DNA from 2 places in the Thalassorhabdus alkalitolerans genome. Region 1 is predicted to be linked to the other one. Evidence: a T-box and tRNA genes for the amino acid it is inferred to sense, from the RefSeq annotation. Region 1 holds a T-box; the other holds one or more tRNA genes.
What was found. A T-box is a leader RNA that pairs with one kind of tRNA and senses whether it is charged. The one in region 1 lies ahead of thrS (threonine--tRNA ligase), so its partner is inferred to be a tRNA-Thr.
Positions count from the first base shown of each region.

Region 2: it encodes a tRNA-Thr, which carries the amino acid that the T-box ahead of thrS (threonine--tRNA ligase) is inferred to sense. The anticodon was not compared.

Region 1 is NZ_JBHSOZ010000003.1:1,054,214-1,069,008, reverse strand. It holds gene ACFPU1_RS08025 (glyceraldehyde-3-phosphate dehydrogenase) at 1-737, shown strand, start outside; gene speD (adenosylmethionine decarboxylase) at 1,045-1,428, shown strand; gene nrdR (transcriptional regulator NrdR) at 1,621-2,088, shown strand; gene ACFPU1_RS08010 (replication initiation and membrane attachment family protein) at 2,211-3,659, shown strand; gene dnaI (primosomal protein DnaI) at 3,659-4,594, shown strand; gene ACFPU1_RS08000 (NAD(P)/FAD-dependent oxidoreductase) at 4,726-5,823, opposite strand; gene mqnC (cyclic dehypoxanthinyl futalosine synthase) at 6,212-7,321, shown strand; partial or broken gene ACFPU1_RS07990 (transposase) at 7,725-8,235, opposite strand; gene ytxC (sporulation protein YtxC) at 8,446-9,318, shown strand; T-box leader at 9,397-9,625, shown strand; gene thrS (threonine--tRNA ligase) at 9,738-11,684, shown strand; ribosomal protein L20 leader region at 11,827-11,958, shown strand; gene infC (translation initiation factor IF-3) at 12,140-12,661, shown strand; gene rpmI (50S ribosomal protein L35) at 12,757-12,954, shown strand; gene rplT (50S ribosomal protein L20) at 12,993-13,349, shown strand; gene ACFPU1_RS07960 (DUF1294 domain-containing protein) at 13,551-13,793, shown strand; gene ACFPU1_RS07955 (TVP38/TMEM64 family protein) at 13,822-14,400, shown strand; gene ACFPU1_RS07950 (hypothetical protein) at 14,433-14,795, opposite strand, start outside.
Region 2 is NZ_JBHSOZ010000005.1:449,005-463,799, forward strand. It holds gene queG (tRNA epoxyqueuosine(34) reductase QueG) at 1-683, opposite strand, end outside; gene ACFPU1_RS13100 (B3/B4 domain-containing protein) at 779-1,444, shown strand; gene ACFPU1_RS13105 (hypothetical protein) at 1,982-2,554, opposite strand; gene ACFPU1_RS13110 (hypothetical protein) at 2,541-3,065, opposite strand; gene ACFPU1_RS13115 (hypothetical protein) at 3,192-3,326, opposite strand; gene ACFPU1_RS13120 (heavy-metal-associated domain-containing protein) at 3,357-3,578, opposite strand; gene ACFPU1_RS13125 (helical membrane plugin domain-containing protein) at 3,644-4,147, opposite strand; gene fdhF (formate dehydrogenase subunit alpha) at 4,119-7,118, opposite strand; gene ACFPU1_RS13135 (L-lactate MFS transporter) at 7,187-8,443, opposite strand; partial or broken gene ACFPU1_RS13140 (L,D-transpeptidase family protein) at 9,073-9,915, shown strand; gene ACFPU1_RS13145 (YfcC family protein) at 10,081-11,517, opposite strand; gene ACFPU1_RS13150 (hypothetical protein) at 11,838-12,083, opposite strand; gene ACFPU1_RS13155 (hypothetical protein) at 12,142-12,285, opposite strand; tRNA gene ACFPU1_RS13160 (tRNA-Leu) at 12,752-12,836, opposite strand; tRNA gene ACFPU1_RS13165 (tRNA-Leu) at 12,863-12,951, opposite strand; tRNA gene ACFPU1_RS13170 (tRNA-Cys) at 12,967-13,041, opposite strand; tRNA gene ACFPU1_RS13175 (tRNA-Gly) at 13,088-13,162, opposite strand; tRNA gene ACFPU1_RS13180 (tRNA-Gln) at 13,167-13,241, opposite strand; tRNA gene ACFPU1_RS13185 (tRNA-His) at 13,249-13,324, opposite strand; tRNA gene ACFPU1_RS13190 (tRNA-Trp) at 13,341-13,414, opposite strand; tRNA gene ACFPU1_RS13195 (tRNA-Tyr) at 13,425-13,510, opposite strand; tRNA gene ACFPU1_RS13200 (tRNA-Thr) at 13,639-13,714, opposite strand; tRNA gene ACFPU1_RS13205 (tRNA-Phe) at 13,727-13,802, opposite strand; tRNA gene ACFPU1_RS13210 (tRNA-Asp) at 13,808-13,883, opposite strand; tRNA gene ACFPU1_RS13215 (tRNA-Met) at 14,102-14,178, opposite strand; tRNA gene ACFPU1_RS13220 (tRNA-Met) at 14,355-14,431, opposite strand; tRNA gene ACFPU1_RS13225 (tRNA-Val) at 14,448-14,523, opposite strand; tRNA gene ACFPU1_RS13230 (tRNA-Glu) at 14,531-14,605, opposite strand; tRNA gene ACFPU1_RS13235 (tRNA-Ser) at 14,626-14,718, opposite strand; tRNA gene ACFPU1_RS13240 (tRNA-Asn) at 14,720-14,794, opposite strand.

The DNA.
Region 1 (14,795 bases):
GGAAGTTCAAGTCAAAAGAAACAGCTGGGCTTCATATTGAAGCAGGAGCAAAAAAAGTCATTATTACAGCCCCTGGAAAAAATGAAGATGTAACGATCGTAATGGGTGTAAACGAAGAAGACTATAACCCTGAAAAACATGATGTTGTGTCCAATGCATCCTGCACGACTAACTGCCTGGCACCTGTCGTAAAAGTACTGGAAAAACAATTTGGAATTGAAACAGGAATGATGACTACCGTACATTCTTATACAAATGACCAAAAGAACATTGATAATCCTCACAAGGATTTAAGAAGAGCAAGAGCCTGCGGCCAGTCAATCATCCCTACTTCTACAGGGGCTGCTAAAGCACTTTCTAAAGTCCTTCCTGAACTTGAAGGGAAAATGAATGGCATGGCTTTAAGAGTCCCGACTCCTAACGTCTCTCTTGTTGACTTAGTTGTCGACTTGAAAAAGAATGTAACAGTCGAAGAGGTAAACAAGGCATTTGAAACAGCTGCAAACGGTGAATTGAAAGGAATACTCGCTTTCAACAATGATCCTCTTGTTTCTGTTGATTATAATGGAAATGAAAACTCCTCCATTATCGATGGCCTGTCTACAATGGTAATGAATGACAAACAAGTAAAGGTGCTTGCATGGTATGACAATGAGTGGGGATATTCCTGCCGGGTTGTTGATCTAGTGAATCATGTAGCGAACGGAATTAATAAAACATCACCGGTTGGGGCATAAATATACAAAGAGCATCAGGAAGCCTGGTGCTCTTTTGCTGATTTTCTGCATAATCATCCATTATAAGAAAATGAAGTAAAACGTAAGAATAAGGAGAAATTTAAAGATAATATAAAAATATCATTACGTTATTGCAAAAATTGAGTAAAGGAAGTATACTAAATTTCGTGAACTTCGACTAAGCTGTATAAGGAACTGTTGTTACTGAAAGGGTTAGGGCCTCTGAGAACTAACTTTCCCCCGTAGTAACGATTTCCTCCATGCTTGAGTATGCATGAAGTATTTTTAAATGAGGGGGATGCCGCTTATGGATACAATGGGAAGACATGTCATTGCGGAACTTTGGGGTTGCAGTATTGAGAAATTAAACGACTTAAATTATATTGAACAGGTCTTTGTAGATGCAGCTTTACGGGCAGGTGCAGAAGTAAGAGAAGTGGCTTTTCATAAATTTGCTCCACACGGTGTGAGCGGGGTGGTAATTATTTCTGAATCCCATCTTACAATACACAGCTTTCCAGAACATGGGTATGCAAGCATTGATGTATACACATGTGGAGATCGCATCGATCCAAATGTGGCTTCCAATTATATTTCTGAAGCGCTCGGTGCAGAGACTCAAGAAGTAGTAGAAGTCCCAAGAGGAATGGGACCTGTACAAGTAAAGAAGCCAATCGCAAAAGTATTATAAATTAAAAGGGGTGCCTTCGTGGCACCCTTTTTCATATTTTTCCTTACATATGAAAAAGTTGTCTAACTGCAATAGAAAATGGTTGTGTTTGCTTCCTTTCCAAACCTCTTGTATGAATGATATGATAGTATGAAGAGAAATGGAGAAGAAGGTCACCTGGGTAGCACCCAGGGTCAAACTGGAGATGATGTTATGCTTTGTCCAGCATGCCATTCAAACGCAACCAGAGTGTTGGACTCAAGGCCAAGCAATGAAGGCCGTTCAATTCGCCGCCGAAGAGAATGTGAATCCTGCCACTACCGTTTTACGACTTTTGAAGTGGTTGAAGAACTTCCCTTGATCGTAGTCAAAAAAGGCGGGGAAAGAGAAGAGTTCAGCAGGGAAAAGATTCTTCGCGGGTTGATAAGAGCCTGTGAGAAGCGTCCGGTTGCGCTTGAAACATTGGAAGAAATAGTAAATGACGTAGAGAAACAATTACGAGGAGACGGAAAATCAGAAGTGATGAGTGAAGAAATTGGAGAGCTGGTTATGGAAAGACTGGCTTCAGTGGACGATGTCGCTTATGTAAGGTTTGCTTCTGTGTACCGTCAATTTAAAGATATTAATGTATTTATTAATGAACTTAAGGAATTAATTAACAAGGATGAAAAAAAAGAGTAAGACGACGGAGCTTAGGGCGCACCGCTTTAGCTCCTTTTTTTGTATGTCATACTTTTTCATAGATGCAATAATAAATTTATATAACAAGCTTTCAGTGAAAGGAATAAATAAGGGGGAGGAACATGAGCTGGCATTGGAAAGAGCTACTTCCTATCGACCGCTATTGTGTCCGAACAGATGAAAAGCCATGCGAAGGAGATCAAAAAGTATTAAGTCTTTTATATCAGCCTTTAATCGGTTCCATGGCAGTAAGTCTGTACATGACACTTGCGAGCAAACTGGAGAAAGATTCCTACTGGAGCGATGAGTCAAACCATCAAGAGCTGATGCTGGTAATGGGAGCCGCGTTAAACCAGATATTTGAGGAAAGGCGAAAACTGGAAGGGATAGGTTTGCTCCGAACCTATAAGCAAGCTGAAGAAGGTTCATCACTGTTTATCTATGAGCTGCAGGCTCCAATGTCTCCCAAGCAATTTTTTCAAAATGACGTGCTTAGTGTTTTCCTTTACAATAGATTAGGAAAAGAGAAGTACCGAAAGACGAGAGACCGTTTTATGTTAGATACGATAGATGAATCCTCGTGCACGGAAATTACGTCTTCTTTTAACGAAGTATTTGCATCCTTGCATCATTCAGAAATGGTATTGCAAAATCAGGAAGCACAAGAAATGATCATGGCAGAAGAAAAGGGAAAAGGCTTTGCTCAGCGCCCGTCAGGAAAGGATCCATTTCTGGATCAAAGCAGCTTTGACTTTGAGCTTCTTAAAGCAGACTTGCCGGCATTTATCAAGACAGAAGACATACTCAGTGAAGAAGCCAAAGATGCGATTGCCCGTCTGGCTTTTGTATATCGGCTTGGTCCCTTAGAGATGAGCAAGCTGATTCAACAGTCTCTTGTTGGCGGGGAAACGTTGGAAATTAGTGAACTAAGGAAGAAGGTTCAGGACTGGTATCGTTTTGAGTATGGTCCTGAGCCGCCTGCTTTAGCATATCGAACCCATCCTGCCAAACATCGAATAATGGAAGAAAAAGAGCCTGTAACAGAGGAAGAAAAGATGATTCACTTTTATGAATCGACTTCTCCGGTGATGCTCCTTGAAAGCATATCAGACGGGGCAAAGGTGCCCCTTGCTGATATTAAAATTGTAGAATCATTAATCCTGGAGTACCGCCTGCAGCCTGGTGTGGTAAATGTCCTTATTGATTATGTAATGAAAACAAACAATATGAAGCTTAACAAAACCTTAATCCAAAAGATAGCAGGTCACTGGTCGCGTAAGCAATTAAACACGGTGAAAGAGGCCATGAACCTGGCTAAGGAAGAAAACAAATCGAAAAAAGCGTTAGCTGAAAAAGCAAACACAAAGCAAGGTGCTGCCTCAGGAAACAGTCGTCCTTATCGTCCGCAAGTTCGTAAAGACAAACTGCCTAAATGGCTGACGGAGGAGCAAGAATCCAAGGAAAAGGTTTCGACAGATTCTGGTCGAAAAGAAATGGAAATCGAAAAGCAGCGTTTTGAAGAGATGATGAGAAAAAGGCATGAGAACCGTAAGAATAGAGGTGAATCATAATGAATTCCATCCGGTCAGCTCTTGAAAATATGATGAAGGATCAAAAATGGGAAAACCGGTATGATCGTCTTAAGCAGGATGTTTACCAATATTCCCGAGTCCAGGAGTTCTTACGAAAGAATGAGGAGATCCCGGAAAAAGAGCTTGAGAACAATATCGGAAAATTATATGAGTTTAAAAAAGAGTGGGAAAACTGTGATGCATGTCCTGGTCTTGACCATTGCCCAAACCTTCTAACTGGGTATCAGCCGGCACTTTTTACGGAAAGAGGGAAGCTGGAAATCAGATATAACTCTTGCCAGCTGAAGCAGCGGGAGGATGAACGTAAACGACTGCAAAAATTGATCAAAAGCCTGTATGTACCAAGAGACATTTTAGATGCTACCTTTGAACAAGTAGAACAGGATCATGACACCAGATTGACTGCTAGTAATGCAGCCCTGGCCTTTGCATTAAATGCTCAGCCTGGAGAAAACGGCAGAGGGTTATATTTATACGGAAAGTTTGGAGTAGGCAAAACCTATTTAATGGGAGCAGTAATGAATGAACTGGCTCAGCGGCATATTGCAAGCATGATTGTGTATGTGCCCGATTTCTTCAGGGAGATGAAGCAATCAGTTTCTGATGGGACAGTTCAGGAAAAGCTCGATGAAGTGAAAAGAGCTCCTGTTCTAATATTGGATGACATTGGCGCGGAAACCATGTCCGGCTGGGTGAGGGATGATATTTTAGGTGTGATATTACATTATCGAATGATGGAAAAGCTTCCAACCTTATTCACATCTAATTATGATTACGAAGAGCTTGAAGAGCATTTAGCCTATTCCCAAAAGGGCGGAATTGAACAGTTAAAGGCAAAGAGAATCATGGAAAGAATTAAACCGTTAACCACTCCAGTTTTTATTGAAGGAAAGAATCGAAGAGAATATAGCTGACATCCCACATTAATTTGAGCTTTCCAGAGGAAAATGGGAAGGAGCTGTTAAGATTTTTTTCTTAACAGCTCTTTTACATAGGCAGCGATGGGAAGACTAGCTGAAAACAGCCGTTGTTCCGGATAATGTTTTTATTTTCGAGACAGATTTGCTGTTTTCACCAGGGGAGCGGCAAGCATAGATGCTACCTTTGCTGAATTTAACTTACTGTTTATTGCTTTTTCAAATAAACGAGTGCCGGCAATTTTTGTTAGACGGTCGTATCCTTTGTTATCCAATTGTTCCCAGGCTCTTCTAAGAACTAAGGAACGATAGTAACTTTTTCGCAAAGGCTTTGTTAATTCCTCGTATTTCCCTTCGCCAATAATATCCTGGGCAGCATAGATCCCTGTCAGAATAGAAGAAAATTGTCCAAAACCGAGAAATGGCATAACGCTTCCAAAGCAATTTCCAGTAAGGAAGGTGTTTCCTATTCTGGGGTATTGGCATATCCCAAGCTTGTAATGATTCACCTCAAATCTGTCCTTCATCACTAGATCCTGTTTCAGATCCTTGGCTGCTTTATCGTGAAACCTTGATAGTAAAGCATGTGAATCATATGTGGTTGTTGATTTATATTCAGGGTACCCAAGTGCCATATGGGCTTCATCCCTGGAAAATGGAATAATATAGGCGTAGGAAAGTGGTGAAATGTTGTTATCCAGCCATATCATAGGAGTACCAGGATCAAAGTTTCCCGATATCATTCCACCAGTAAGGGTGACATTTATGTCATTTTGAAATTCAGAGATATCCATTGCATAATCAGCATCCCCTGTTGCTAAAATGACATGGGTATAACCTTGTACTAAATCTTTATAGGAGCAGGTTGAGTGAAAACGTACAGGGGTTTTTACTTGTTCTTCCAACTGCTTTTCTAAAGAGTAAGAAGTCCTTCCTCTTTTAATGGTGTGTCCAAAATGCCCGTGGATTTCAGCTTGCTTCTCCGGAGAAGTAATAATAATTTTATTAATATGTGATTCGGGTTTTATGTAAATATTATGACTTTCCGCTAAGTAAGTAATGCAATCGTTAACAGGAGTTAATAAATTTAAAAATATCTCACCGTTTACAAAACGATCTCCTGCTTCTCCTCTTTTTTCATAAATATCAAAAGGAATCCCATTTCTTTCGAGAATAATAGCACTGGTTAGTCCCGAGACTCCCGCCCCCATAATTGCGACTTTCATTAATGGCCTCCTTGTACTCTTGCTCTTTATTGCCCCCTTAGGCTTAACGATTTTCTTCTAGCTTATTCTTTATTATTTTCGTAAATTTGAATAACTACTTATACCTGATTAAAAGCAGGAAGTATTTCTATAAAACGGATTTAGTTTGTACATTAAGGGCTTATAGTTGAGTCTTCTCCTATTTATCTTAAAAGAGACAGAAAGGACGTTTATATGAAAATGTCTTGTTTTCTCTGTTAGGTAATCTTCACGTTTTTGTGATACGATTAACGTAATGTTCACATAACCATTACTACTATTGATCAGATTTCCATAGAAGGCTCCATACCCAGCCTTTTCCTTGCCGGGCTGGAGATACAATCAATGTAAGCAGTTGGGGGAATGAAAGATGAGTATAGATGCAATTTTAGAAAAAGCTGTAAACGGAGAGCGTTTGACTCAAGAAGATGCGGTTCGTTTATATGAGAGTGATGAAATTGAAAAAATGGGAGCAGCAGCTAATGAAGTGACGAAAAAGTGGCATCCCGAACCTATCACAACGTTTGTGATTGGGAGGAATGTCAATTACACCAATTTCTGTGATACGTACTGCCGTTTTTGCGCTTTTTATAGAGCACCCGGTTCCTCTGAAGGATACGTATTAAGCGATGAAGAAATTTTCCAAAAAATCCAGGAAACCCAGGACGTTAATGGAACTGAAATTTTAATGCAAGGCGGCACAAACCCGGACCTTCCATTTAGTTATTACACTGACCTTCTTCGTAATATTAAGAAACGTTTCCCAGGAATAACTATGCATTCTTTTTCTCCTGCGGAGATTTTTAAAATGGTTGAAGTTTCTGGTCTGACTCTTGAAGAGGTTTTAAGAGATCTTCATGAAGCAGGCCTGGATTCAGTCCCTGGCGGAGGCGCAGAGATTCTTACCGAAGAAACTCGCAAAAAGGTCAGCAGACTGAAGTGTACCCACGATCAGTGGCTTGAATGCATGAAAACCGTAAAGAAAGTTGGTATGCATGGGACAGCGACAATGGTAATAGGATTAGGGGAATCTAATGAAGAAAGAGCTCTTCATTTGCAAAGAATCCGTGATGCACAGGACGAAGCCGATTGTTTCCTGGCTTTCATTTCCTGGACATTCCAGCCAGATAATACAAATATGAAGGGTGAGAAAATCACTCCTGAAGGTTATTTAAAGAATGTAGCTATCTCTCGCCTGTTCCTTGATAATATTGCTAATTTCCAGTCCTCTTGGGTTACAATGGGGCCAGAAGTCGGAAAGAGATCTCTTGAATTCGGCTGTAATGATTTTGGAAGTACAATGATGGAGGAAAACGTTGTTTCAGCAGCTGGAACAACTCACAAAGTAAATACTAATGAAATCCTTCAGCTTATCAGAGAAGCAGGGAAAATCCCGGCTCAGCGTGATACAAAGTATAATACTCTTAAAGTCTTTGAAGGAGACCAGTCTGCTGAGAAAGATTTCATTATGCAAAACTAACGAAAAGAGGCTGGGACAAAACTGAGCTAAATAGAAGGGCCTTCACCGCGGGTGAGGGCCCTTACTTAGTTCTGTTGATTGTTCAAAAGTACACTCGCTTGCACCTAAAGGTACAAGTGCGACATCCGTTCAATCCTCATTTCATTCGCTTTCACGGTGTCTTCTATGCCGCAGGCAAGGCTTCAGCTAGCCGGGGTGAAACCCCCGGCGGATCTTCAACTCTTGCTTTTCCCGCAGGCGTCTCGTGATGTTTGAACAATCAACGTATATGTACACAAAAAAACGCCTATTCAGGCGCTAAGACTGTCGAGGGAGGAACCCACGCTTTTCTAAAGCGTGGGTTCCTAATGTTTTGGAGAGTCTTCCAGCCATTTTATTTGCTCTAAAAATACAAAAACACCCCTTAGCTGGCTGTGAGGTGGTTGGCGATCTTCTTTATATTCTGCGCTGTGGCTGTCATCAGCACCCGTTCCGATGCCCTTTCAAGCTGCGCAACCGGCAGTAGCGAAGCCCGTGGAGCTGTTTAGCGTCCGCGAAGCTTCGCTCAATCGTTCTTTTCTCTTTTTATAAATCGTCTTTCCTTCTTTGGAAAGTCTGTGTTCCCTGACTTTCTCTTTACTTTCTTCCCAAACATGCCGGGTAAGAACTTTTTTGTGATTCTGAGCGTTAGTACATTTAGTAAGTAAAGGACAGTTTACACATATTTTTGGATCAGAGTGATATTGACGATAGCCTTCACGGTTCCTGGTCGAATAAGTCAGGGTAATCCCATTTGGACATGTATAGGTATTGGATTCTTTATTGTATGTATATTTCCATTTTGGCATATATCTCTTCTTAGGCTTAAAGCGACGGTGAGCGATAACACCCATGGTGTTCCGTTCTTCTATTCCTTTGCATAACGGCATTGTCAATGGGCGGACGACCGTTGTCTTCACTGTAGTAGGGCTTGACTTTGTCATATATAAGGGACAGGGCTGTGAAAAAGCCTTTCTAAAACGAAGGGAGATTGAGTTCAAAAAAAACGGCATGTTCCTCAGCATGTCCCCATATGTATATAACAGGAACCAAGACTGTACATACGAGAGGATGACTGGAGCCTATGGGGGCAAGGAGGTATTAACATGTTTTCAATCATGTTTAATTGTAGAGAAGAGAGCAGTCACGTATACAATCTATTCGAAAAAGCAGTATCTGAGTTTGAGGAAAGAGGATTAAATATAGGAAGTGTAACAAAAAAGGAAAGCACTCTGTTTTGGTCCTATAATGGAACAAAAGAAGAATGGGAACATGGGATTCTTCCATATATTTCAGCTGTACTCACTAAGCATGTTGTAGATACAAAGGAGTCTGAATGGCTTCTTACAAACATTCAGGACGTCTTTTTATACAACGATGTGGAAGTAGCTGCCGAAATTTTGGAGATGGCTTTTTCCGTTCTGGACGGAAAAAAAGCCGAAATGCCGGTTTATTCCCATTTTTACCATAGAGAATGTTTTATTTATCAGCCTCTGCTGGAGGATTTGAGAAAAAATAAACAGCTGCAGTGGGAACCTTTCCTGACGTTTAGAATCGGGAAGTACTTTTCCTGTCTTCTACACGCCCTTGAATGTGCAATTGATGAGTATAAATGGGAACAAGAATATCAGACAATGGTTGAAAGTTTTCGGGATTTCGTTAATAGAACGGTCCCGGCCGTACCGGTGGTTCACCTGGTGTACGGTGAAAAGGTGAGATTTTTTGATGAAAACTATAATGAAATTACTACACAAATGAGGATGCGCTGTCTCGTTAAAGACTTGGTATTTGAGAAAGAACTTCTCCCGGAAGAAATGGTTATCAGTCCTCTTGTCAGCATGGCGCCGGAACTGCTGCATATTTATAGTAACTCGGACGAACACGGAGTCATTAAAACATTGCAGGCTGTATTTCAGGAAAGGGTAAAAGTATACCCTCTTCATTTCATGAGCAGTCTGAATTTAAAGCAAATTCAGTAAGGGACATGAATTTCACTTCAGAATTGTGCTTGATTTTATTTTTTAATCTCTCTATAATTACTACCATAATGAATGACGGGAAATGTAAGGAAGAGGACAAGAGAGGTAATGTACGGATGACAGAGAGGGAAGCCTGTGGCTGGAAGCTTCCTATCGCGGAATTGCTTCTTACCACCTCTGAACATCAGCAGGGAACAGACTGTCTTAGTAACTGCTGACGCCTGCCAGGCGTTATCTGGTCTTAAGCTGCTTATTTAATTAGAAAGCGGAAAAAAGGGTGGAACCACGGGCCACACTCGTCCCTTATGAGGGAGGAGTGTTTTTTTGTGTCTGAAAATCTTTCTTTTCCCTTTCAATTGTTGAGCAAATACCTAATTTCCCAGTCCGCGTATGTGAACGATTTAAGAGGAGTGAAGAGAATGTCTGAACAAGTGAAAATTACCTTTCCAGACGGTACTGTAAAAGAATTTGAACAGGGAGTAACAACAGAGGAAATTGCCTCTTCCATCAGCCCAGGTCTGAAAAAGCAGGCTGTAGCTGGTAAATTAAGCGGCCAGGAGATTGATTTACGTACCCCTATAAAAGAGGACGGGGAAATTGAAATCATTACTCTGAAGAACAAGGAAGGAATAGAAATTCTTCGTCACAGTACAGCTCACCTTATGGCTCAGGCTCTAAAGCGTTTATATAAAGATGTGAAGCTTGGTGTAGGACCAGTCATAGAAAATGGCTTTTACTATGATATTGATATGCCTGAAACCATTCACCCAGAGGATCTTCCCAAAATAGAAAAAGAGATGCAAAAAATCATTGATGAAAATCATGAAATTATACGTAAGGAAGTGTCCAGGGAAGAAGCAAAGGAAATGTACCGGGAACTCGGTGATGACCTGAAGCTTGAGCTGATTGATGCAATTCCTCAAGGAGAGACTGTGACGATTTATGAACAGGGTGAATTCTTTGATTTGTGCCGGGGTGTCCATGTGCCAAGTACCGGGAAACTAAAGAAATTTAAGCTGATGAATATATCTGGTGCCTATTGGCGCGGAGACAGCAACAATAAGATGCTGCAGCGTGTATATGGGACTGCTTTTCCAAAGCAGAATGAGCTTGATGAGTATTTGAAAATGATTGAAGAAGCAAAAGAAAGAGATCACCGTAAGCTTGGGAAAGAACTTGATATCTTTGCCGTCAGTCAAAAAGTAGGACAAGGTCTCCCTCTTTGGCTTCCAAAAGGAGCTACGGTCCGCAGAGTAATTGAACGCTACATCGTTGACTTGGAAGAGCGATTAGGCTACGAACATGTGTATACGCCTGTACTGGGAAGCGTAGAGCTTTACAAAACCTCAGGCCACTGGGATCACTATCAAGATGACATGTTTCCTACTATGGAGATGGATAACGAAGACTTAGTCCTGCGCCCAATGAATTGTCCTCACCATATGATGATTTATAAGAACCAGCTTCACAGTTACCGTAACCTTCCAGTCCGAATCGCCGAGCTTGGTACGATGCATCGCCATGAGATGTCAGGTGCTCTTGCCGGACTCCAGAGAGTCAGGGCCATGACATTGAATGATGCTCATATCTTCTGCCGGCCGGACCAGTTGAAAGATGAATTTGTACGGGTAGTTGAACTTGTCCAAAACGTATATAAAGACTTTGGTATTGAGGATTACTATTTCCGTCTTTCCTATCGCGATCCGGAAGATAAAGAAAAGTATGTGGATAATGATGAAATGTGGACAAAGTCCCAGGCTCTTCTTAAGGAAGCAATGGATGATATGAACGTGGAATACGTGGAAGCAGAAGGAGAAGCGGCATTTTATGGACCCAAGCTTGATGTGCAAGTGAAAACGGCTTTAGGGAAAGATGAAACGCTCTCTACCGTACAGTTAGATTTCCATCTGCCGAATCGTTTTGACTTAACATATATTGGTGAAGATGGCCAGGAACATCGTCCTGTTGTTATCCATCGCGGGGTAGTATCAACCATGGAACGTTTTGTTGCTTTCTTAATTGAAGAGTACAAAGGCGCATTTCCAACGTGGCTTGCTCCAGTGCAAGCAAAGGTGATTCCAGTATCTGCCCAGGTTCATATGGAATATGCCAAACAGGTAGAGGATAAGCTGCGTCAAGCCGGAGTGCGGGTAGAAGTGGATACAAGAGATGAAAAAATCGGTTATAAAATCCGTGAAGCTCAAATGAAGAAAGTGCCTTATATGCTTGTCCTCGGAGATAAAGAGATTGAGGCTGAAGGTGTTAATGTACGCAAATATGGTGAGCAAAAATCTGAGTCAGTTTCATTAAAACAGTTTATAGAAAAAATCACTACTGAGATTTCCGATCGTTCAAAAAAACAATAAAAATATACTTGATTTATGTGACAGATTAAGATAATATATTTTCTTGGGACATCATTCCCTATTGAACCCATTGAAATTAGAAATGAATTGACACCTTCAGTTCATTATGATAATGTTAGATGGTAATGAATAAATAAGGAACCAAAGCAAGCAGAAGCGCCCGCTTCTCACCTGATTGACGCACAAGGCTGTTGACAGGTATGGTGGTATTAATACTGCGTATTATACAGACATCATGTGGGCGCCCTATGTGCGCCTGCATTTTTTTTGCCTAAAGGGCTGATGTTCTGTAGAGAAAAGAAGGGTCATCCTTCTGACACAGCCAGCCATAAAAAAGAACGGTAAACCTGCTGATTGATAAGTGACGTCTAGACTGACATTCGCAATTTGGCGTTTGTGCTTATGAATGCTTTGATTCACAAATTCTTTGGAGGTGGCTCATTATTCGTAAAGATATGAAACTCAATGACGGAATTCGCGCTCGCGAAGTACGCCTCATTGATGCAAGTGGCGAACAACTTGGGGTAAAGTCCAAAAGTGAAGCTTTAGAAATGGCTCAAAATGCAAACCTTGACCTAGTTATGGTGGCTCCAAATGCTAAGCCTCCGGTATGCCGGATTATGGATTACGGCAAGTACCGCTATGAGCAGCAAAAGAAAGAAAAAGAGGCTCGGAAGAAGCAAACTGTTATTAACGTTAAGGAAGTGCGTTTAAGTCCTAACATTGAAAAGCATGACTTTGACACAAAGCTTCGAAATGCACGGAAGTTTTTGACCAAAGGAGATAAGGTGAAAGCAGCGATTCGTTTTCGCGGCAGAATGATCACCCACTCGGAGATCGGAAAAGAAGTTCTCGAGCGCTTGGCAAAAGAGTGTGAAGATGTGGCCACAGTAGAAACAAAGCCTAAGATGGAAGGCCGGAGCATGTTCTTGATTCTTGCTCCAAAGAATGAAAAGGATAAGAAAGATAACGAGTAATATAGAGCTGGTTTAACGTCTGCTACAGACATAAGCAGCAAGTGATTACATTTATTATCCAGGGCTCAACACAAAGATTTAAGGAGGATATTACGATGCCTAAAATGAAAACGCACAGCGGCGCAGCGAAGCGCTTTAGAAAAACAGGAAATGGAAAGTTAAAGCGCAGCCATGCTTTCACAAGCCATATGTTCCGTAATAAATCTGAAAAGCAAAAGCGTAACCTAAGCAAAACTGGTTATGTTGATGAAAGTGACCAAAAGCGTATCAAAGACTTAATGCCTTACAAGTAAAACTATAATAAATTGATTTAATAAAGGAGGGGTTTACGATGCCAAGAGTTAAAGGCGGATATGTCGCTCGTCGTCGTCGTAAGAAAGTATTAAAACTCGCAAAAGGATATCATGGTTCTAAACACCGTTTATTTAAGACTGCACAAGGACAAGTAATGAAGTCTTTGGAGTATGCTTACCGTGACCGTCGCCAAAAGAAACGTGACTTCCGTAAGCTTTGGATTACACGTATCAATGCGGCAGCTCGTACAAACGGTCTATCCTACAGCCGCTTAATGCATGGCCTTAAGCAAGCTGATATCAATATTAACCGTAAAATGCTTGCTGATATTGCTGTAAATGATGAGAAAGCTTTTGCAGAATTAGCTGATAAAGCAAAATCAAGCTTGAAGTAGTCTATCTTTCATAGCTTATTTTAAAAAGGCGCCCCGGTTTGGCGCCTTTTTGCTTTGGAAAAAAAGGTACTGCTTATCGGTATCTGCTTTCATAAGCAGAGAATGATTTTCTGAAAAAATTTCACAACTGTGAAAAATAACCATTCATTAGAAAGAATGAAGAGTATAATGGAATATATAGCAGGAAGTTATATCTTTATCATGAACGTAATTGCAGGATCGCTTTTTATAATAGATAAGCAAAGAGCTCGTAAAAAAGGAAGAAGGATTCCAGAGAAAACCTTGTTTCTGTGTGCTTTTTTAGGCGGGAGCCCGAGTATTTTATTGCTCATGCACGTTATTCGCCATAAAACCAGAAAGAAGAAGTTTTCAACAGGCATACCTGTTCTCCTGGTATTTCAGGTGTTAATAATAACAGCTGCAGTAGTTACCACAGTAGTTTAAGCATAGAATGTATAAAGGAGGGCAGCCAATGGAGAGCAACATAGAATCTATACTTTATTACATCGAAGTGAGCGGCTGGTTAGCTCCTGTTCTTTTTATTGTTTTTCATGTTATTAGACAGTTCTTTTTTATTCCGGTAGCAGTAGTATGCATCATTGGCGGAATGCTTTTCGGTACAATCTATGGAACGATTTATTCTGTTGTGGGACTCCTTGCTGTAAGTATCGCTTTTTATGGAGTAGTGTCCTTTTTTCCATTTATTAGGGAGAAGATAAGGTATTGGAAAGAAAAATGGCTCGGAGGGAAAGAGGAAATTACGATTCCGGAAATTATGCTGCTCAGAATGATGCCTTTCATTCATTTTCATTTACTTAATGCCTATGTTATGGAAATGACAGGAAGTTTCCGCGGGTATGTGAAGTTAGCGTTTTTTGCCAGCATCCCACCTGCTCTGGTTTATACTTCTTTTGGCCATGTGATGAGAGAAATGCCATGGTATGCAAGTCTTTTTATGACAGCTGTTCTTATTTCTTTATTTTTTATTTCACGAAACAAGCATTTATTTTATAAGGTGAAAGAGTTCCTGCCGAACCGTTCAGCCTCATAAAAAAACTTGCTGCTTCTCCTAAGCAGCAAGTTTTATTTTTCAGTTTTTCGAAGAAATTCTTTTACCGGACTTTTCCACTCCACAGAGGCATGGGGATATTCTGAAAGTATTTCTCGTTCAATAAACTCAAAGTCTTTACGATCCAGGCCTTTGAGCCTGTCGATATTTTTAGGCCACATGGAGACAGAAATGACTTCAAAAGCCTCTTCAGTGGTTCCTAGGAATTTTTCTCCCTCAAACATAACGCCTTTATAAGTGAGAGAAAAGTTTTTGCGGACATTTTGTTTGTCATCCAGAAAGTAAAAATCTCTTTTTTCATGGGCGAGTTCAAGCTTTCGCTTAGGATTGAAAATATATTTTATTAAAGCATAGATAAGAATGATAATCGCAATGAT
Region 2 (14,795 bases), on a different contig from region 1:
TGATCCGGTAAAAAGTCTTTTGTTTGTGTCAGATAAGCAATACATTTATTAGAGTCAAGCTGGCCTCCTTGAACTAACGCCCCTGTCGGGCAAGCCTCTACACATTTATTACAAGAACCGCATTGATCAGTAACTGGCTGATCAGGAGGAAGGGATAATGTAGTGATCATTTCTCCTAAATAAACATAAGAGCCAAATTCCGGAGTAATAATGGCGCAGTTCTTTCCGCTCCATCCTATGCCGGCCCGCTCTGCCACAGCCCGGTCAGATAATTCCCCAGTGTCTACCATTGATTTCATCCTGGCGGCCGGAGCTTTTTCCTGGATAAATTCCTGCAGCTTTTCTAATCTGTTTTTCAATACTCTATGATAATCCTCCCCCCAGGAAGCACGGCAAAACACGCCTCGTCGGTCGCCTTTTTTGCTTTTTGGAGGGTTTTTCATTTTTGATGGGTAGGCCAAAGCAATTGCTATGATTGTTTTAGCTTCCGGGAGAACCATATCAGGGTGAGTTCGTTTATTGATATCCGGTTCTTCAAATCCAGATTGATATCCAAGCTCCTGCTGCTTTAACAACCTGTCTTTTAAGGATAAGAAGGGATTTGCAGAAGCAAAGCCAATCTTATCAATTCCAATCTTTTTACTATATGCAATAATTTCTTCTTTCAACTGGGCATCTGCCATTCTTCTCACTCCTATCTCAATAAAGCACTTGTATAGGCGGCCTGGACTAAGTTGTGATAAACTAAGCAACAAATAAATGCAAGAGGAGGAAGGCAATGAACATATCTATTCACCAGGACATCAAAAAACGAGTGCCTGATTTTAAAATCGGTATCCTTACCTATAAAGATATTGTGGTTGATGAGTCCCCTAAAATGTTAAAAGGGCGGCTCGAGTTTTTTCAGGAAAAAATTCAGGTTGATTTAGAAAACGACTCTGTAACCAGGTATCAAGGCGTGAAAGAATGGAGAAAGGTATTCAAGACTCTTGGCATTGATCCCGGCAGGTATAGGCCGTCTCATGAAGCCCTCTTTCGAAAAGTAGGGCGAAAACAGAAAATGGGCTTTATAAACTCAGCAGTGGATCTAAATAATTTCTTTTCTCTGCAATATGAAATTCCATTTGGGATTTATAATTTGGACCAACTTCAAGATTCTATCATATTACGCCTTGGTAATGAAGGCGAAAGTTATAAAGGCCTGAACGGCCGGGAAAATTCCTTACAAGGCCGCCTTGTCTCCGCTGATGCTCAAGGGCCCTTTGGCAGTCCTATTGTAGACTCGGCAAGAACGAAAGTAGACAATACCACTGCAAATGCGTTACATATTGCTTACCTTCGGCCGTCGATGGCGTCTGCAGAAGCCAATGAGATGTTAAGCTCTCTGGCAAAAATGTTCACCCAGCTTCATAGCGGTGATGCTGAATGGTTTCTCTTAGAGTAGTCCTACCTTCATTTATGAAGAGGCTGTCCCATAAGCTTTTTGGGCAGCCTCTTTTTTAACGATGGCATGGAAGCTCTCTTTCACCCAAGGTACAAGTGCGACATCCATTTCGCCTTCACTTCATATCCATTCACTGTTTTATTTGCCGAAAATGCATGAAGACTCTTCGGGAACAACCCCCTGCAGGGTTCTTTTCTGCTATCGTTTGCAGGAGTCTTGCATCCCTTAACGTTCAACCTTTTTTAATACTATACAGCATTTACGTTTTCTCTCATTTTTTTACAATAAGACCAAAAAAAATCGAGGGGTCTAATCAGACCGCTAATTGTGCGGCTTGTTAAGACACCCTCTCCATTATACCATGTTCAGCTGCCCAATAAACCAGGCTGACCGTTGTTATTCCGCCGGTATTGCTGCTTTAGATTCTGAGACAGATTCCGTAAGAAACTTTTATATGACTAGAGCTTTGGACCTCTGTGGTTGTCTAAGTCAGGGAAACAAAAGAAAGCCAGCCTGATGTTACTTCAGGCTGGCTTCTTATAGAGTAACAGCTTGTAAAATGCTTTCTTTGGAAGATCGGAAGACCGGGTAGGATATTCCTTCCTCTTTCATTGAATGGCTGTGGGAAAATCCTATACGCTGTAATATCCTTTCTCCATCCTTTGAAATGGCAATAGCTCCAATCTCTTTAATGTTCTGGTCCTGTTTCTCAATCCAATGAAGCTGTGAAACCATATCATACAAAAGGTGTTTCGTATATTCCTTTGCCTTTTGACTATGAATATCAACAATGATAGAAATCAAGTAAAGATATACATCACCTGGTTTCTTGTAATCTATAATATGTTCGTATAAGTCCTTCTCCGATATTTCACCGGTCAGGACCTGTTCGTACACCGTTTTGGGAAGAGGGAATAAACTGTGGATCCCTTTAACCTGTTTATTCTCTTTATACACCCTGTAAACAAAAGGATTTCTTTCCATAATAGAAAGGACATACTCTTTTGAAACGTGCCACTCTTTTGGGTAAATTTTATAGTTCAGCTCAAGCATTTCATTTATGTCTTCTTTTCCTGGTGTTACCATTTCACCGTTATTATGCCGGGTCATGTTTATTGCTCCAATCTACAGCGATTGTTTTTTCCTCTTCTTCTACTTCGTTGATTACAGATAATACAAAGGCAGCAAATTCTTTGTCATACCATGCAGCGGAATCTTTAAACATCCCTCTGGCCAGAGAGCAGCCTTTAAAAAAGTGTTTGATAAAAGCTACCCAGGATTCCCAATCTTCTTTGTCGTTCTTATTCTTGTAGATCTTTTTGTGGTAAAAATCGAAAATGATGTCAAAGAAGTTAATATAATAATAAATAAAAGCCTCTTTTTTTCCTTTTTTTAACGGGGTTTTTTCTATATGCTGCGAAATAGGATGATCGTCATAAATACTCCATAAATCCGGATCCTCTATGTACATCTTGTCAATTTCAAGCATTAACTTATTATGTTCTACTCTGGCCTCATTTCTTATTGTGATATTATTATACCGGTATGTAATAACAGCTACTCCCCCTGATATAGTTAAAGACAGCAGGGAAATAAGCAAGGTTACTGTATTTGCATCCACCATTAGTCACCCTTTAGTATTCATTTACGCCATTATACCAAAGTCCCACTTTCTTGTGGATTTTTCATCCATCATTACATAATAAAAGCACCCCAACTTATAGGTGGGGTGCAGTCCTTTCTTTGTTTACGAGTCACTTACCGGATGAGGCTGCTGAAAATCTTTTGCACAAGAGTGGCATACATCAAGAAGTTCGTGATCTGCTGCTTCTTCCATTCTTTCTTCCTCACGTCTGCCGCATATTTCGCACACCCGTGGCATCGGCGTGCACCTCCTCAGAAGTATGTTTTTCTAAGACCCTTCGTCGCCTTCCACTCTATAACCAGCATCAACAACGGCCTGCTGAAAATCGATGTATGATGCTGCTTTTTCATCATATGAAAATACCGCTTCCTGCTTATCCACATCTACATTGACTTTTCTTATGCCCCAAACATCTCTAAGAATATTTTCCACTTTCAGGGCATCCTCTTGATTGCTCAAATTATTTATGACAAGCTTTTGGGTTTCCATTGTGACTTCTCCTTACCTACAAGTATGAAAAACACAGGGAGAGTGGGGCCGTAGCTCTCTTCCTCTTATCGGTCAGCTTCAGGTTTATGGTTGTTCAACGCCTCTCCCATTCCTTTTAAGAAACCGAACATCGTTTGCATAGAAGCATTGATATCAGGATCTCTCAATGATTTTGCCATTCCCCAGAGGGAGAGCTTCTCATCGCTTTCTATCCCTTTACTTGTGCGGTCAAGACCATTAGCAACCCCTGCAAGCAATATCTCCATATCCTTCGGGTCCACTTTACCTAAAAATTGAAAAGCCTGGGTTCCTGCCTGTACTACGCGGTGCACATTCGGCTGATTAATCTGTTCTACGGCAATGGCTCCAATTTTATCCCGGGTTCGCAAAAACCCCCGTGCCATATCTAACACTTCTGCATCCTTTACTTCTTTAATAACCTCCAGAAGAAGCATGAGTGATTCATGATTATCAGCTGTCATGTCCACAAGTGTTCTGATTGCTTCTTCTCTTTCTTCTGCCTGACTTGGATTATGCTTTTCAATTTGCGTGATCTGTTTGGCCATCATTCATCCCCTCTCCTTCAATAAGATCAGCAATCGGGGTAAAGTCGTCCCTTGACCACTTGTCTTCCACTTTTACTCCAAACTGCGGCTGGCGGTTACCAAACCTGTAATTATGCCGTGGGAGCGGAGACTCCCCATCCGCTTCAATGACCTCCATTTTGACACTCATTTCCTTATAGTTTGGAGTATGAGTCACTTTATCATGGTAGCTGCTCGTCAGCATGTTTACGGCTTCCATTTCATCCGTTGTATTCATCGGCAGATACAGCTCTTTCCCAGAGACATGTTCGGTCACCCAGACTCTTATTTTCACTTCGCCATACGGGGAAGTTAATTTAACAAGGGCGCCTGTTTTTATTCCGCGTTCTTCTGCCAGTTCCGGAGACACTTCAAGCCAAGGCTGAGGCACTTTGTGAGTAATACTCTTAGACCTGTACGTTAAGTTCCCTTCATGAAAATGCTCAAGTAACCTTCCGTTATTTAAATGTAAATCATACTCTTTTTCGTCCGGCACATAAGGCTTTCTCCATTCCACAGGATAGAGCTTCGCTTTCCCGTCTGCAAATGGAAATTTCTCAGTGTACAAAAGAGGTGTACTTTCTCCACTTTTTTGGACAGGCCAAAGCTGGCTGTTCCATTTCTCAAGCCGCTCATAACTCACTCCGGCAAAAAGCGGTGCCAGACTTGCTGCCTCATCCATGATTTCGCTTGGGTGCTTATAATTCCACTTAGCCCCTAAACGATTAGCAATGGCCTGGAATATTTTCCAGTCTGGCTGACTGTCCCCAAGAGGTTCAAAAACTTTATGAAAACGCTGGATTCTTCGTTCTGTGTTCGTAAATGTTCCATCCTTCTCAAGGCTGGGAGCAGCAGGCAAAACAACATCTGCAAACTCGGCCGTTTTGGAGAAGAAGACATCCTGGACTACAAAGAACTCAAGCTTTTCAAAAGCGGCATGGACGTGATTAATATTGGCATCAACCAGACCCATCTCTTCACCGAATAAATACATTCCTTTTACTTTCCCACTGTGAATGGTTTCAACAATTTGATGGTTGTTTAAACCTGGTTTTCGAGGCAGTGAAACACCCCATGCCTTCTCATACCTTGCTCTTATTTCTTCATTTTCCACAGGCTCATAACCTGGCATCCAAGCCGGCATCGTCCCAAAATCACAGGCTCCTTGAACGTTATTATGTCCTCGCAACGGATAAGCCCCTGTACCTGGCTTGCCGTAATTTCCGGTTACTAACAAAAGGTTGGAGATGGCTGTACTCGTTTCAGTGCCTCCAATATGCTGTGTAACCCCCATCGCCCAGCATATGCACATCGTTTCAGCCTCATTGATCGTAGTCGCTAATTCAATAAGCTCCTCTTTCTTTAATCCGGTTTCTTGTTCAGCATATTCTAACGTATACTTGTCTAAAGAATCGACGTATTCGTCAAAATTATTAACCCTGTTCTTGATAAAGTCATCATCCGCCCAGCCCTGATCGATGATGTACTTTGTCACCGCAGAGATCCATATTAAATCTGAAGATGGAACTGGATGGAGAAATTGATCTGCCATCTGAGCTAATTCATGTTTTCTTAAATCAGCGACAATCAATTTCTGCCCATGAAGCTTATGGGCTCTTTTTATCCTCGTTGCAAGAACAGGGTGTGATTCTGCAGGGTTTGCTCCAATTACAAAGACTAAGTCAGTCGTCTTAAGATCCTCTATGGTTCCTGCATCCCCTCCGTACCCTACAGTCCTCATAAGTCCCGCTGTCGCCGGGGACTGACAGTACCTGGAACAGTTATCTACATTATTTGTGCCCATTACTCCGCGGGCAAGCTTTTGGAAAAGGTAATTTTCTTCATTCGAACATTTAGAGGAGGCAATGAACCCCATGGAATCTGGACCATACGTGTCCTTTAGTTCAGTAAATTTAGAAGCAATGAGCGTTAATGCTTCATTCCAGGTAGCTTCTACAAACTTTCCTTCTTTTCTAATCAAAGGCTTGGTAAGCCTCTCTTCACTGTTTACAAAATCCCATCCCCATTTTCCTTTAACACACGTCGAAATACCGTTGACAGGTGCATCAGGCTGAGGCTGAATTTTTAAAATATCTCTTTCCTTCGTCCATACTTCAAAGCTGCAACCTACCCCGCAGTAGGTGCAAACTGTTTTGGTGCGCTTTATCCGATCCTCACGCATCGTTGCTTCAATGTTTGACATTGTAAAGATCTCTTGATATCCCGGCTCTACCTCTTTGGTTGTTTCAATAAGCGGGCCAAGAACATCCTTTGGCATCCCTGTCATATATCCAGCTTCCCCGAGCATTGATTTTTCCATCAAGGCATTACATGGACAGACAGTGACACAATGACCACACGACACACAAGACGATTGATCAATGGGAACGTCATTATCCCAAATGACACGTGGGGTTTCCCGCTTCCAGTCAATGCTAAGCACTTCACTCACCTGTAAGTCCTGGCAAGCTTCTACACAAAGGCCGCAAAGGATACACTGGTCAGGCTCATACCGGTACATAGGATGTGAATTATCAGGAGGATAAGGTTTTGGTTTAAATTCATACTTTTGGTGTTCAATTTCTAAATATTCTGCTGTATTGTGCACTACACAGTTACCATTGTTGTTATCACATACTGTGCAATACAGCTCATGGTTTTTAAGGATTCGCTGCATACCTTCTTCCTGAGCTTCCTTTGCCTTTTCAGAGACCGTTTTAACCACCATTCCAGGTGCTGCTTCTGTCGAACAGGAACGTTTCAGTTCTCCGTTTACTTCAACAAAACATGTATCACATGTTTCAATAACTCCAAAGCCTAAATCAGGCTGAGAGGAGCAAATGGCCGGAATATACAGATCTCCGTACTTTGCTGCCTCAAAGATTGACTGGCCTGGTTTTGCCGTAAACTCTTCACCGTTGATTTGTATGGAAAAAGTCTGACTGTCCAGTCTCATCACCTGCTTTCCAACAATTTCTTAGTAAAATATTTCCCTGTTTTTTTTGCATTATACAATGAAAGCTATCAGCTCTGATTTGCTAATTTCAGCTTTTCTTTCTGAATTCCTTGAATATCCCGCTTGATCAAAAAGGCTGTACCAAGAGCAGTTGCAATTAAAAAAGCAAAGACATAGAAGGTTGTAGTATAAGCGTTTGTCGCTTCCCTTATAAATGAAACAATCATAGGGCCTACAACACCCGCTACTGCCCATGAAGTCAGGAGATAACCGTGTATGGCTCCAAGCTGTTTTGTACCAAACATGTCACCTATAAATGCCGGCAGTGTGGCAAAGCCTCCTCCGTATATAGAAACAATAAGGTACATTAAAATCTGGAAGATAAGAGCATTACCCACCATGGGCAGGATCATAAAGGAAACCAGCTGAACACCAAAGAAAATTAAGAATATATTAGGCCTCCCGATATAATCCGACAGAGTAGACCAAATAATACGACCACCACCATTAAAGAGCCCCATAACCCCAACTACAGTAGCAGCTGCCATAGCCGTCATTCCAACTAACTCCTGAGCCATAGGTGAAGCCACAGCTATTAACATGATTCCTGCAGATATATTTATAAGCATCATCCACCATAGCAGCCAGAAACGTTTTGTTTTTATGGCTTCATTAGCTGTTAACTGAGCCAGATCTTCTCTTTTTTCAACCTCGCCGTCGTCTTTTTTCTCTTTAGCTGCTGCAGGCATCCAATCCTCTGGAGGCCGGGCAATGTACCATGCGCCCAGAGACATCAAAACAAAGTAAACAGCTCCTAACAGGTACAGAGTATTGGCTACCCCCATTCCTTCAATGAGCCTTGCAGCTACTGGACTGGCAATTAAAGACCCTGCTCCAAAACCAAACACCGCCATCCCTGTAGCAAGCCCCCTTCTGTCAGGAAACCATTTCACCAGAGTAGACACCGGAGAAATGTATCCAATGCCAAGACCGATCCCCCCAAGGATCCCATAGGTAAAATAAAAGCCATATAACGATCCGATTCCTATGGAAAATCCTGCGCCAATTAAGCCTGCACCAAATAGAACAGCTGCTAAAAAGGCCGATACCCTGGGACCACGTTTTTCAACAAACCTTCCAAAAAAAGCAGCTGAAATGCCAAGGAAAAAGATGGCCAGCGTAAAGGCTATCGTCACTGTTGCCCCGCCCCAGCCCAGTTCCTCATACAAGGGGGTTTGGAACACACTGTACGCATAAATAGATCCAATGGAAAGGTGTATAAATACAGCAGACAACGCAATCAACCACCGGTTTTTTTGCTTCATAACATGAACTCCTTCCATAAAAGAATTATCAAGTCTTCATAGAGTAACCAAAAACATAAAAATTACCCAATGTAGGGTGCCTGGCACCACTCTCATTTGTAACATAGATGTAATATAAATGACCCAGCCTCCTTTCATTAGAGGCTGGGTCTCGTTTCATGCTTTCAGGATTCTTCTTTTTTCTTGTTAATAACCATAATAAGCTAAAATCCCCGCTGCGCCTTGTAATTTTTTGCAAAAACCACTAGATTTTTAACTTATTTTTTTCATTGAAGTTGCTCATATTGTGCCATATAATGAACTTGTTCAGTTCTTGTTGTAGAACAAAAGTGATAGAATCACCCTTAGAAAGGAGCAGCTACCATGAATCAATCCCTTCATTTTCCTAAATCGAACGCCCCTTAATGACAGAAGAATCCTTCCTTGTGACTTTTATGCTTTTGTTCTTTATATAGTTTTTATTTTATTTTAGTAAAATGACAATTCTATCTGCCTTTATGCATACATTGACGTGTGGTTATTAAATAGGAAAAGAGGGGTGTAGGTTGAAAAAGGTTCTCGCCTGCATACTGGTTGGACTTCTGTTTTTACTGTGGCAAGTTCCAACTACATCAGCATCTACTGGTCAAATGATTGTCATTAACAAAGCAACGAATCAGCTCGCATTTTATGAAAGCAACAAATTAGTCCGGACGTTCAGTGTAGCTACCGGACGGAGTTCTAATTTAACACCTGAAGGAAAACACAAAGTAGTCAATAAAATTGTGAACCGCCCGTATTATAAAGGCAATATTGCCGGCGGCGATCCAAAAAACCCTTTAGGAAAGCGCTGGATTGGCCTTAACGCCAGAGGAACCAACGGAAACACATATGCCATCCACGGAAATAACAATCCCTCTTCCATTGGTACTTATGCAAGCGCAGGCTGTGTCAGAATGCATAACAATGAAGTGGAATGGCTTTTCAGCCGGGTAAAAGTAAACACTCCTGTTGTCATTACTACATCCAGTCAGTCTTTTGATACAATTGCAAAGAATAATGGGTACAAAATAAATGGAAACAGCAGCCCTTCCAGTCCAGGAGGCACTACAAGCGGAACACTTAAACGAGGAAGCAAAGGAGAAGCAGTAAAAGAAATTCAACGACAGTTGAGTGCTGCAGGTTACAAGGTTTCTGCAGATGGCATATTTGGAAAAGGAACCGAGGATGCTGTGAAAAGGTTCCAAAAGGCTAATAAGCTGAAAGCCGATGGGGTTGTAGGCACTCAGACGAAAAACCTTTTAGCAAGCCAGAGTAAAACCGTCAATAAGTCTCCATCCACTTCCTCTCAAATTAAAAGCGGTACACTAAGAAAAGGAAGCAGCGGAAGCGAAGTGAAAAAGCTTCAGCAAAAACTGACCAGTCTTGGCTTTAACACAAGAGGTGCTGACGGGAAATTCGGTCCTGCCACAGAAGCGGCAGTGAAGAGCTTCCAAAAAGCCAACAAGTTGAAAGTCGATGGCGTTGCCGGTCCGCAGACTATTAAAGCAATTAATAGTAAATAAAAACAAACCCGTTCTTATAATCAGGAACGGGTTTTAATATGATTTTTTAGTAACTCTATCAAAAAGGCTTTTCTTTCTATCTAGGGCGCAAGGTTACTGCCATTGAATGACTTGGGCAATAATGAGAAATACAGCTGCAATCGCGGCCCATATTAAGAATAAAGGAAAATAGAACTTTACCCACTTATGCCAGCTTACCCCTGCCAGAACAAGAGTAGCCATAAAATAACCTGATGTCGGAAAAAGAATGTTTCCTAAGCCGTCGCCAAATTGAAAGGCAAGTACAGCAGTTTGTCTGGTCACCCCAATCATATCAGAAAGAGGAGCCATAATAGGCATCGTTACCAGAGCCTGACCGCTGCCAGAAGGTACGAGGAAGTTAAACAGCAGTTGCGACATAAACATCCCCATTGCGCTTAAGGTTCCAGGAAATTGACCTACCACTGCTCCTAAGTTATAAATGAGCGTGTCCATCACCTGGCCGTCCTCCATTACAACTGCGACTGATCTGGCGACTCCAACGATAATTGCTCCCACTAATACCTCGCGAAATCCTTGATTAAAGCCTTCACAAACCTGAGCTGCTGTTAAACCGGCTGCCATACCTACCACAATTCCCATAACAATGAAAAGGCCTGACATTTCCAGCATGAACCATCCTTGAGCAATGACTCCATATATCAGAATGGCAAAAAAGCCAATTAAAAAGACACCAGCTGCTTTCTGCCTTGGAGTAAATCTTCTACTTTTTGATTCATCAGGATTTGAGTAAGTTTCACGTTTTTCTCTATCTTCCTCATAGACCAGACTGCTTTCTGGATTGGCTTGTACCTTTTTAGCATAACGAATGACATAGATAATTCCCACTCCTAAGATAACTACAAGAGCTATCAGCCGAAGCTCTATGCCTGAATACAAAGGGACTTCCGCTATTTGCTGTCCAAGCCCCGTGTTAATTGGATTAAGAAATCCGGTCATAAACCCAGCAGTCGTTGCTATAAGAGCTACAGCTGCTGCAACCATAGAATCATAGCCTAAAGCTATTAAAAGCGGAATAATAACTGGAACATACACTAAGCTTAGCTCCTGTGTGCCGATAACTCCGCAGACGGCAGCAAAAGCGATCATTAGAACCGGAATTACTGCAGTACTTTTCGTTGAAAAAGCTGTTGTCAGCTTGTTTACCCCTATTTCAATAATGCCGGTTTTACGAAGAACCATAAACATGCCGCCAATAATAAGAGTAAAAAACACTACTTCTCCTGCTTCCACTAATCCTCTTGGTATGGCGAGCATGAATTCCTCAACACCAGCAGGTGATGCATCTACCTGAGTATACGATTCTGGATCGATAGACTCCCTTCCCTCCGGTCCAGTAATCCGTTCAAACTCACCAGCGGGAATGAGATGTGTTGAAATAGCTGCAAGAGCCATAAGAATGAATAATATAACATAGATGTGCGGCATCTGAAACTTTTTTCTTTTTGTTTCACTTTTTGTTTCACTTTTTGTTTCACTTTCTGTATTCATTTCTATATCCCCCAGTAGAATTCCAAAGTTGTTGTCCTTGATTAGTGTTCATAATACTGGGGAGGAAAACGAAAGTCATTGTACACTTTAAACAAAACATTTGATATTTTTTAGAATAATTATATATAAAAATACACATTTGCCTATTTTTCAGGGTCTCCAGATGTTAGATTTCCTCACATAAAAATTTATATATTCTCATTTTAGTTATGGGGTGTTATACCAGTTACCATCCACTTGCTACACTTAATGATTCACTTTGAAACGTTTAAAATGGAGTCAAATGAAACAGTAGGAGGAGGATTTGCCTCTCTATCCTATCACACCACCGTAAATACGGATCTCGTATACGGCGGTTCAATAAGTTGAGTGATGCCATCATGCATTTTCTTATAGAAAGCTTCCATGTTTAGAAGTCCTGCTTCTTGCAGGGCTTCTTTTGTGATAGCACAATGTAGAATAAAGGACTTTGATATTCTCCAGTAGCCCTTGCGGGTATTAGCCCATTCCCATGCCTTATCTCTGGGAACTTTCAGCTTGATCAAACTTCGATATCTGGTTTTCACTTTCTTCCACCTTTTTCAGATTAACTGTCTGATCCTTCTTCTCACCCACTGGGAGATATTATGAACGTAGTTCTTCATCCTGGGATCCCCCATGGTATGCAACCCAGCCGCGAAGAACACTGCACACTCCAGCATTACTCTTCGCTTCCAGTGTACCCTCCCGCAGACATCCATCTTTCGATGTTGTCTTTGCTCGTTGCATTCTCCACACCTCCAAGCTTGTCAGTGATTCTTATTGTTCGACCCTTCGTTACGAAGTGTATGTGACTACTATGGTCTCTGTTGAATCGTTGGCATCGTTATCCCTGTAAGGAATTTCTCCTTCGTAGAAACCCTGATAAGACCTCCCCGGGTAAGTCTGACCGCTTTCCACCCGTGGGTGCGGTATTTACTGTGCGGAGTTCGGGCAATGTAGGATTTTATCTTGTTGTGCAAACTCATCCTTTCCGCTTCAGCCTTGTATCCTGTTTCTGTTCGTTACCGCGTGTGATTACGTCCGGTTTTCTTCAGATTCCGGGTAGCCCCGAACACCCTTCCCATTCGCTAACGGTGCCCATTACCAAGCCCAAAGTGGACTTTCACCACATAGCTGCCAGACACGCCGGGACACAAAAAAAGACTTCCCACTATTGTGAGAAGCCTTGAATTAAAGAGTTATGTAATATGTATGGTACCGGTGGTCGGGGTCGAACCGACACTCCATAAGGAACACGATTTTGAGTCGTGCGCGTCTGCCAATTCCGCCACACCGGCTTAATATACATATTCAGTTAAATAAATGGTGCCGAGGGCCGGACTCGAACCGGCACGGTTGAAACCAACCGCAGGATTTTAAGTCCTGTGTGTCTGCCAATTCCACCACCCCGGCAGCTGTTACCTAAGTTGGAGGCGGCACCCGGATTCGAACCGGGGAATAAGGGTTTTGCAGACCCGTGCCTTACCACTTGGCTATGCCGCCATGTGCATGTTTTCATTATATGCACAAGGACTATACAATATGAATATGGAGCGGAAGACGGGATTCGAACCCGCGACCCCCACCTTGGCAAGGTGGTGTTCTACCACTGAACTACTTCCGCGACATGGCTGGGCTAGCTGGATTCGAACCAGCGCATGACGGAATCAAAATCCGCTGCCTTACCGCTTGGCTATAGCCCAAAATCTATGGGGCGATTGATGGGAATCGAACCCACGAGTGCCGGAGCCACAATCCGGTGCGTTAACCACTTCGCCACAACCGCCATATGAGTAAGATAATGGCAGGGGTAGTAGGAATCGAACCCACATCAAAGGTTTTGGAGACCTTCGTTTTACCATTAAACTATACCCCTATTAAATAGATGGTGGAGGGGGACGGACTCGAACCGCCGAACCCAGAGGGAGCAGATTTACAGTCTGCCGCGTTTGGCCAACTTCGCTACCCCTCCAAAAGGGACAATAAATATATTACAAAACATTTACTTTATCGTCAAGTGTATTTCTTGGTATATTTACTATAATTGGCTAACCTATGATTTCTTCGATCAGTTGGTTTCCAGTATGCTTATAGTAAAAATGGTGCCGGCCAGAGGACTTGAACCCCCAACCTACTGATTACAAGTCAGTTGCTCTACCAATTGAGCTAGACCGGCCTACTATGAAAGTGGTGGCTCGAGACGGAATCGAACCGCCGACACGTGGATTTTCAGTCCACTGCTCTACCGACTGAGCTATCGAGCCTTAAATGGCGGGCCTGACGGGGATCGAACCCGCGATCTCCTGCGTGACAGGCAGGCATGTTAACCGCTACACCACAGGCCCCTATTAAATTGTTTGCATTCATATGTTTTTTTGCTTTGACGCTTATTCGACGTCGTAGCAAAAACTTAATTGGTTGCACCCTGGCGGGTACCACTGATATTCCCTTGCCGCTGAGGTCTCTCGACGTAGTGGCGGGAATTATTTTGGTTGCACTCTTCCGAGTACTACTCATGTTTTTTTGCTTTGACGCTTATTCGACGTCGTAGCAAAAACTTAATTGGTTGCGGGAGGAGGATTTGAACCTCCGACCTCCGGGTTATGAGCCCGACGAGCTACCAGACTGCTCTATCCCGCGATATTATAAATATAGATATGAGAATTATTGGTTGTACCCTGGCGGGTACTATTGATATTCCCTTGCCGCTGAGGTCTCTCGACGTAGTAGCGGGAATTATTTTGGTTGCACTCTTTCGAGTACTACTCATGTTTTTTTGCTTTGACGCTTACTCAACGTTGCAGCAAAAACTTAATTGGTTGCGGGAGGGGGATTTGAACCTCCGACCTCCGGGTTATGAGCCCGACGAGCTACCAGACTGCTCTATCCCGCGATATTATAAAAAAATATGGTGGAGGATGACAGGATCGAACTGCCGACCCCCTGCTTGTAAGGCAGGTGCTCTCCCAGCTGAGCTAATCCTCCAAATAAGTGGTGACCCGTACGGGATTCGAACCCGTGTTACCGCCGTGAAAGGGCGGTGTCTTAACCACTTGACCAACGGGCCACAATATATAATATCCAAAATGGCGGAGAGCGAGGGATTCGAACCCTCGAGACGGGTTTAAACCGCCTACACGATTTCCAATCGTGCTCCTTCGGCCACTCGGACAGCTCTCCGTGGCTCCACAGGCAGGATTCGAACCTGCGACCGATCGGTTAACAGCCGATAGCTCTACCACTGAGCTACTGTGGAA